DNA from 2 places in the Mycobacterium sp. SA01 genome. Region 1 is predicted to be linked to the other one. Evidence: predicted binding sites of a transcription regulator. Region 1 holds the regulator's gene; the other holds the start of a gene.
The links. The regulator LexA, encoded in region 1, represses DNA repair genes until DNA is damaged. The targets are predictions, from matches to a motif close to CGAACANNTGTTCG.
Positions count from the first base shown of each region.

Region 1 (3,406 bases):
CCGGCTGACGGGTCAACCACCGCGCACGCCCGCATCTTCACTCCGGCCACGGAATTGCCATTCGCCGGGCACCCCACCGTGGGCGCGGCCTGGTGGCTGCGGGAGCGCGGCACGCCGATTCACACCCTTCAGGTTCCGGCCGGCATCGTCGGGGTCGCCTACGACGACGAGCGCACGGTGATCCGGGTTCGGGCCGAGTGGTCGCCGGAGTTCGCCATTCATGACCTGGACTCGGTGGACGAACTGCTGGCCGCCGACCCGGACGACTACTCCGACGACGCGGAGCATTACCTGTGGGCGTGGCTGGATCGCGACGGCGGGCACATCCGGTCGCGGATGTTCGCCGCCGATCTCGGAGTGCCCGAGGACGAGGCCACCGGATCCGCGGCGGCACGGGTGACCGATTACCTGAGCCGCGACCTGACGATCACCCAGGGCAAGGGATCGCAGATCTTCACGACGTGGGACGCGCAAGGGTGGGTGCTGATTGCCGGCAGAGTGGTCAGCGACGGTGTGCGACAGCTCGATTGAGCTCAGCCGGAGGTGCCGACGGCCCGGTGGGCGCGCAGCGCCTCGATCTCACGCTCGAAGTCCTCGGCTGAGCTGAACGAGCGGTACACCGACGCGAATCGCAGATAGGCGACCTCGTCGAGTTCACGTAGCGGGCCCAGGATGGCGAGTCCGACCTCGTGGCTGGGGATCTCGGGCGAGCCGGCCGCCCGCACGGTGTCCTCCACTTGCTGGGCCAACAGATTGAGCGCGTCGTCATCGACATCGCGGCCCTGGCAGGCCCGGCGAACGCCACTGACGACCTTTTCCCGGCTGAACGGCTCGGTGACGCCGCTGCGCTTCACCACCGCCAGCACCGCGGTCTCCACAGTGGTGAACCGCCGGCCGCACTCCGGACAGGAGCGGCGACGCCGGATGGCCTGGCCCTCGTCGGTCTCGCGGGAATCGACAACACGGGAGTCCGGGTTGCGGCAGAACGGACAGTGCATGACCGCTCCTTCGCTCAGTGGCCCGATACGTCGAACCACTGAGAGCCTACCTGCGCCGTCCGCGGGAGCGGCTGCGGCCAACACGGCCGTCAGCCGATCGGCGCGATCAGCGTCTGCCCGGCGTCCAGCGACGCCGACTCGAGCTTGTTCAAATCGCGGATGCGTTGCACCACCTGTCCGGCGGGCGCATCCGGCGCGACCCGTCCGGCCAGCTGCTGCAGCGTCTCCCCTGCCTGAACCTGGACGACGGCGAGCTGGTCCGGCATCTGCTCGGTGGCCGCGGGCGCGGCGCTGAAGTGGCCGACCATACCGAGCCAGAGGGTGATCAATGCGGCCACTCCCGCCAGCGCGATCGTGACCGCAGTGCTGACCGGCCTGCGGGTGTGCGGTGCTCGGGAGACCGCGACCCCCGTGCCCCGGTACCGCATCGGCGTGATGGCCGGCCGTGCCGGGTGCGGCCGGTGGGCACGAACGCCGGCCGGACGGCGCCGAGCAGGAGAAACAGGCGCGCCGGCCGTCCGCCGGTACACCGGTGCCGAGATGTAAACCTGTCGATCATCGATGACTGTCACGTCCGTGTCCTTCCTTCAGGGCCGCCCCGGTTCGCTCTTGTGTTCGAAATATACTCGATCATCCGTTCGAAAACCGAACATGTGAGCGAGCGTGTTCGAAGAATAAATCCGACCACCGACAAGTTCTGCTCCGCCGGCCACCGAGAACACCGAATCGCGACACGGTCGAACAAATGTTTGAATTTTGACGCGGGCCCGGCTAGATTCGGCCCTATGAGCGAGCGCAGTGAGACATCCGGGCTGACCGAGCGGCAGCGCACCATCCTCGACGTGATCCGCGCCTCCGTCACCAGCCGCGGCTATCCCCCCAGCATCCGTGAGATCGGCGACGCCGTCGGCCTCACATCCACGTCATCGGTGGCTCACCAGCTGCGCACCCTGGAGCGCAAGGGCTATCTACGCCGCGATGCCAACCGGCCGCGTGCGGTGGACGTGCGCGGAGCCGACGACGCGGTGAGCCACGTGCGCACCGAGGTTGCCGGTTCGGACGCGCTCCCCGAACCGACGTTCGTGCCGGTGCTCGGACGCATCGCCGCCGGCGGCCCGATCCTCGCCGAGGAAGCCGTCGAGGACGTGTTCCCGCTACCGCGCGAGTTGGTCGGCGACGGGTCGCTGTTCCTGCTCAAGGTCGTCGGTGAGTCCATGATCGACGCGGCGATCTGCGACGGCGACTGGGTCGTGGTCCGTCAGCAGAACGTCGCCGACAACGGCGACATCGTCGCGGCGATGATCGACGGCGAGGCAACGGTGAAGACGTTCAAGCGCACCAGCGGCCAGGTGTGGCTGATGCCGCACAACCCGGCGTTCGACCCCATTCCCGGTAACGACGCCGCGATCCTCGGCAAGGTCGTGACCGTTCTCCGCAAGGTCTAGCGGACCGGGGCGAAAGCCTCACTCCGCCTTGTGGAAACCATTCGCCTGCGCGAGTTCCTCACTGGCGAACCACACTTCGGGCACGGTGTGGTCGTACAGCGCCGAGTCCGGGGTGTAGTACAGCCCCGAATGTGTGTTGGCCTTGACCACATAGCCCTCGGGAGCCTGATACGGATCCGAGAGCGGAAGGTGGATCGCCGGACGATGGGCTGCCGCTTCGGCGTGCACGTCGGACTGCAGGACTTCCGCCGGCTGCGTGGAGTCTTCCTCGATGTCGACGACGTCGGACTCGACGATCTCCTCCGGTGCCGGCTCGGGCTCCAGTGGGGGCTCGGGCTCGGGCTCGGCAGCGCGCCGACGCCGCGGCGTGCCGAGCTCTCCCATGTCGAGCCGCCACATCGATTGCGACTCCCCGAGATTCACCGCCGCATGGCGGCCTGAATCGCTCGACTCGTCGTCCTCGATCTCCTCGACCTCGGCGTACTCGAGTTCCGCCGGCACCTCGTCGGCTTCGTCTGCCTCGTACCCGCCGGTTTCGGCGGCCTCGGCGGGGATGCGGGTCGGCGTGGTGTCGATGGAGTCCTCGTCGCCGTCGAATACGTCCTCGGATCCGGGTTGCGACTTCTCGTCTTCGGTGGGCGCCCAGCCGAACCCCGGCGCGGCGGCGACCTGCGGAACGCCGCCGTCGGGGTAGGTCGAGAAGCGCGACGCGGCCGCGGCATCAGCCTCGCCGGTGACCTCACTGGGCCAATGATCGTCGTCGTAGTCCGAGTCGTCGAAGTCGTCGTCGATCTCCTCGCCACCGCTGCGGCGGCGCTGCAGCCACAGCACGCCCAGGCCGATCACGGCCAGCAGCAACAGGACCGGGACGATGATCAGCAGCCACCACCAGTGGAAGGTGAAACCGTTGCCGGACTTGCTGCCCGCCTGGCCGGCCTGCGGCCCGGCGGCCGGAACCTGAAC
Region 1 is NZ_JBGGNO010000018.1:235,273-238,678, forward strand. Features, by position in the region: gene AB4879_RS14120 (PhzF family phenazine biosynthesis protein) at 1-531, shown strand, start outside; gene nrdR (transcriptional regulator NrdR) at 534-998, opposite strand; gene AB4879_RS14130 (LysM peptidoglycan-binding domain-containing protein) at 1,088-1,570, opposite strand; gene lexA (transcriptional repressor LexA) at 1,784-2,443, shown strand; gene AB4879_RS14140 (LGFP repeat-containing protein) at 2,462-3,406, opposite strand, start outside.

Region 2 (3,406 bases), on a different contig from region 1:
AGAGGGACTCTTGGCCGCCAGCCTATCTGTTCCGGTCCCCCGGCAAGGGCGGCTATCGGGTCAGTCGGTGGGGTCCGGCAGTACCCGCAGGTGCCCACGGCGTCGGCCGGCGGTCGTCGGTCGATGCGCAGCCGCCGGCATGATCGGAGTTCCGGTCGCGGGCGCATGCGCGGCTCCGCTGGGATCGGAGAACCCGGCGATCGGGGGCCGTGTGGGCAACTCACGGCCTTCCCGGACTGCATCGGCGAGAGCGACGAGATCGTCCTCGTCGGGGAACTCCGGCAGCGGGCCAGCGTGGCGGACCAGCTCCCAACCCCGGGGGGCAGTGATGCGGTTGGCATGAGTGATGCACAGGTCCCACGAATGCGGTTCGCGGGAGATTGCCAGTGGCCCGACGACCGCAGTCGAGTCGGAGTAGACGAACGTCAGCGTCGCCACCGCATAATGGGGGCATCCAGGCCGGCAGCAGCGACGAGGAACATTCACGTCCGTGAGGCTATCGCGGTTCATTCACAGGTTGCCGGGGGACACGCGCAGCCGCCGGTCGGCCGATTCACAACCGTTACGATCACATCCGTGGTCGATTCCCGCAGCTCCCGGCGAGGTGGACGAGCCGGTGGCAGCCCGGGGTCGCGCCGGGGACGTGAGATGCGGGGCCCATTGCTGCCGCCGACGGTGCCGGGGTGGCGCAGCCGCGCAGAGCGATTCGACATGGCGGTATTGGAAGCCTATGAGCCGATCGAGCGGCGCTGGCAACAACGGCTCACCGGTCTCGACGTTGCCGTCGACGAGATCCCGCGCATCGCGCCGAAGGATCCGGACAGTGTGCAGTGGCCCGCTGAAGTGGTGGCCGACGGGCCGATCGCGTTGGCCCGGCTGATCCCAGCCGGAGTGGACGTTCGCGGAAACTCGACGCGCGCCCGAATTGTGCTGTTCCGCAAGCCGATCGAGCGCCGGGCCAAGGACTCGATCGATCTGACCGATCTTCTGCACGAGATTCTGGTGGCGCAGGTGGCTACCTATCTCGGGGTCGAGCCGTCGGTCATCGACCCGACCATCGACGACGACTGAGTCGGATTCTCCGACCCGCGGTCGTCGTCAGATGATGCCGCGCTTGAGGCGACGGCGCTCCCGCTCGGAGAGTCCGCCCCAGATACCGAAGCGCTCATCGTTGGCCAAGGCGTACTCGAGGCACGACTCACGGACCTCGCAGCCCAAGCAGATCCGCTTGGCCTCGCGAGTGGAACCGCCCTTCTCGGGGAAGAACGCTTCGGGATCGGTCTGCGCGCACAGCGCGCGTTCCTGCCACTGGTCTTCTTCATCGGCCGAATCCGGCGTCGCATCGATGATCGGGTCTGGCACCAAACTCAAGTGAGCGCGTGCCATTACCCCCATCGTCTGCGAACCGGTAATGGACTGCGGCAACCCCATCGTGCCGAACACGTGCTCATAGGACATTTCCGCCTCCTCACCTGGTTTCGTAGATCTTTTGCATGTCGCCCACTATTGAAGTGTGCCCAACTCGTTCGAACACTTGGTCGAATCGCGGTCTGGGACACCGAAACCGGCTGGTCCGACCGGGAAATGACACTGATGTGATTAGACACTTATGCAGTGGCCCGGTCAAGCGATTGAACCGAAATTAATACCATTTCCCTTGGATAATTCGGCGAGTCGATGCCCCGGCGTGTCTTGGGAGTGACGCGATCGTGACCGCGTTGGCCGCCGAAATGCCCGACCGCCTAGTGTCGATCGGTGTGAAGATCACCGTTCTGGTCGGCGGCGTCGGGGGTGCCCGCTTCCTGCTGGGCGTACAGCGATTGCTCGGCCTGGGCCAGTTCGCCGGCCAGATATCCGGAGCCACAGGCGATCTTGATCACGCGCTGACCGCCGTGGTCAACATCGGCGATGACGCCTGGATGCACGGTGTGCGCATCTGTCCCGACCTCGACACCTGCATGTACACCTTAGGTGGAGGTATCGATCCCGAGCGCGGCTGGGGACATCGCAACGAGACGTGGCACGCGAAAGAAGAATTGGCGGCCTACGGCGTGCAACCCGATTGGTTCGGCCTGGGCGACCGCGACCTCGCCACACATCTGGTGCGCAGTCAGATGCTGCGTGCCGGATATCCCCTGTCGCAGGTGACCGAGGCGCTGTGCCACCGCTGGCAACCGGGGGCCACGCTCCTGCCGGCCAGTGACGACCGGTGCGAAACCCATGTTGTGATCGACGATCCCGACACCGGTGACCGCAAAGCGATCCACTTCCAGGAATGGTGGGTGCGCTACCGGGCGCAGGTGCCCACGCACAGTTTCGCGTTCGTGGGGTCCGAAAACGCCACTGCCGGGCCCGGTGTCGTCGACGCGATCACCGAAGCCGACGTGGTCATGCTCGCCCCCTCCAACCCGGTGGTGAGCATCGGCGCAATCCTCGCCATCCCCGGTGTTCGCGCCGCGCTGCGCTCCACACCCGCCCCGGTCGTCGGCTACTCCCCCATCATCGGCGGAAAGCCGTTGCGCGGCATGGCCGACGAATGCCTGTCGGTGATCGGCGTCGAAACCTCCTCGCACGCCGTCGCCCGTCACTACGGCGCGCGCTCGGCGACCGGAATCCTGGACTACTGGCTGGTGTCCGAAGGCGATCACGCCGACGTACCCGGACTGACGGTGCACTCGATACCGCTGCTGATGTCCGATCCGGCGGCCACCGCCGAAATGGTGCGCGCCGGGCTCGAATTGGCGGGGGTGGCGCCGTGAGTCTCGAGCATGGCAGCGCAGCACCCGTCGAAATCCTGCCCGTCCCCGGGCTTCCGGAGTTCCGCCCCGGCGATGATCTGGCGGCCGCCCTCGTCTCGGCGGCGCCATGGCTGCGCGACGGCGACATCGTCGTCGTCACCAGCAAGGTGATGTCCAAGTGCGAGGGCCGCATCGTCGCGGCACCGGCGGACCCCGACGAACGGGACGCCCTGCGTCGCAAGATCATCGACCAGGAGGCCGTGCGGGTGCTGGCCCGCAAAGGTCGGACGCTGATCACCGAGAATCGCAACGGCATCGTGCAGGCAGCCGCGGGCGTCGACGGATCCAACGTCGGGTCCACCGAATTGGCCTTGCTGCCCGTCGATCCGGACGGCAGCGCCGCCGCGCTGCGCACGGCACTGCGCGAGCGGCTCGGCGTGAATGTCGCGGTTCTGGTCACCGACACCATGGGTCGTGCCTGGCGCAACGGCCAGACCGACGCCGCAATCGGCGCCGCCGGGCTTCCCGTCCTCTACGGATACGCCGGCGCCGTCGACCGGCACGGCAACGAGCTGGTGGTCACCGAAGTCGCCGTCGCCGACGAGATCGCCGCCGCCGCCGACCTGGTGAAGGGCAAGCTGACCGCGGTGCCCGTCGCGGTAGTCCGC
Region 2 is NZ_JBGGNO010000019.1:298,418-301,823, forward strand. Features, by position in the region: gene AB4879_RS17395 (DUF3499 domain-containing protein) at 61-486, opposite strand; gene AB4879_RS17400 (metallopeptidase family protein) at 649-1,071, shown strand; gene AB4879_RS17405 (WhiB family transcriptional regulator) at 1,099-1,365, opposite strand; gene cofD (2-phospho-L-lactate transferase) at 1,758-2,759, shown strand; gene AB4879_RS17415 (coenzyme F420-0:L-glutamate ligase) at 2,756-3,406, shown strand, end outside.
Region 2: the regulator LexA is predicted to act here: its motif matches at 1,528-1,541, upstream of cofD (2-phospho-L-lactate transferase).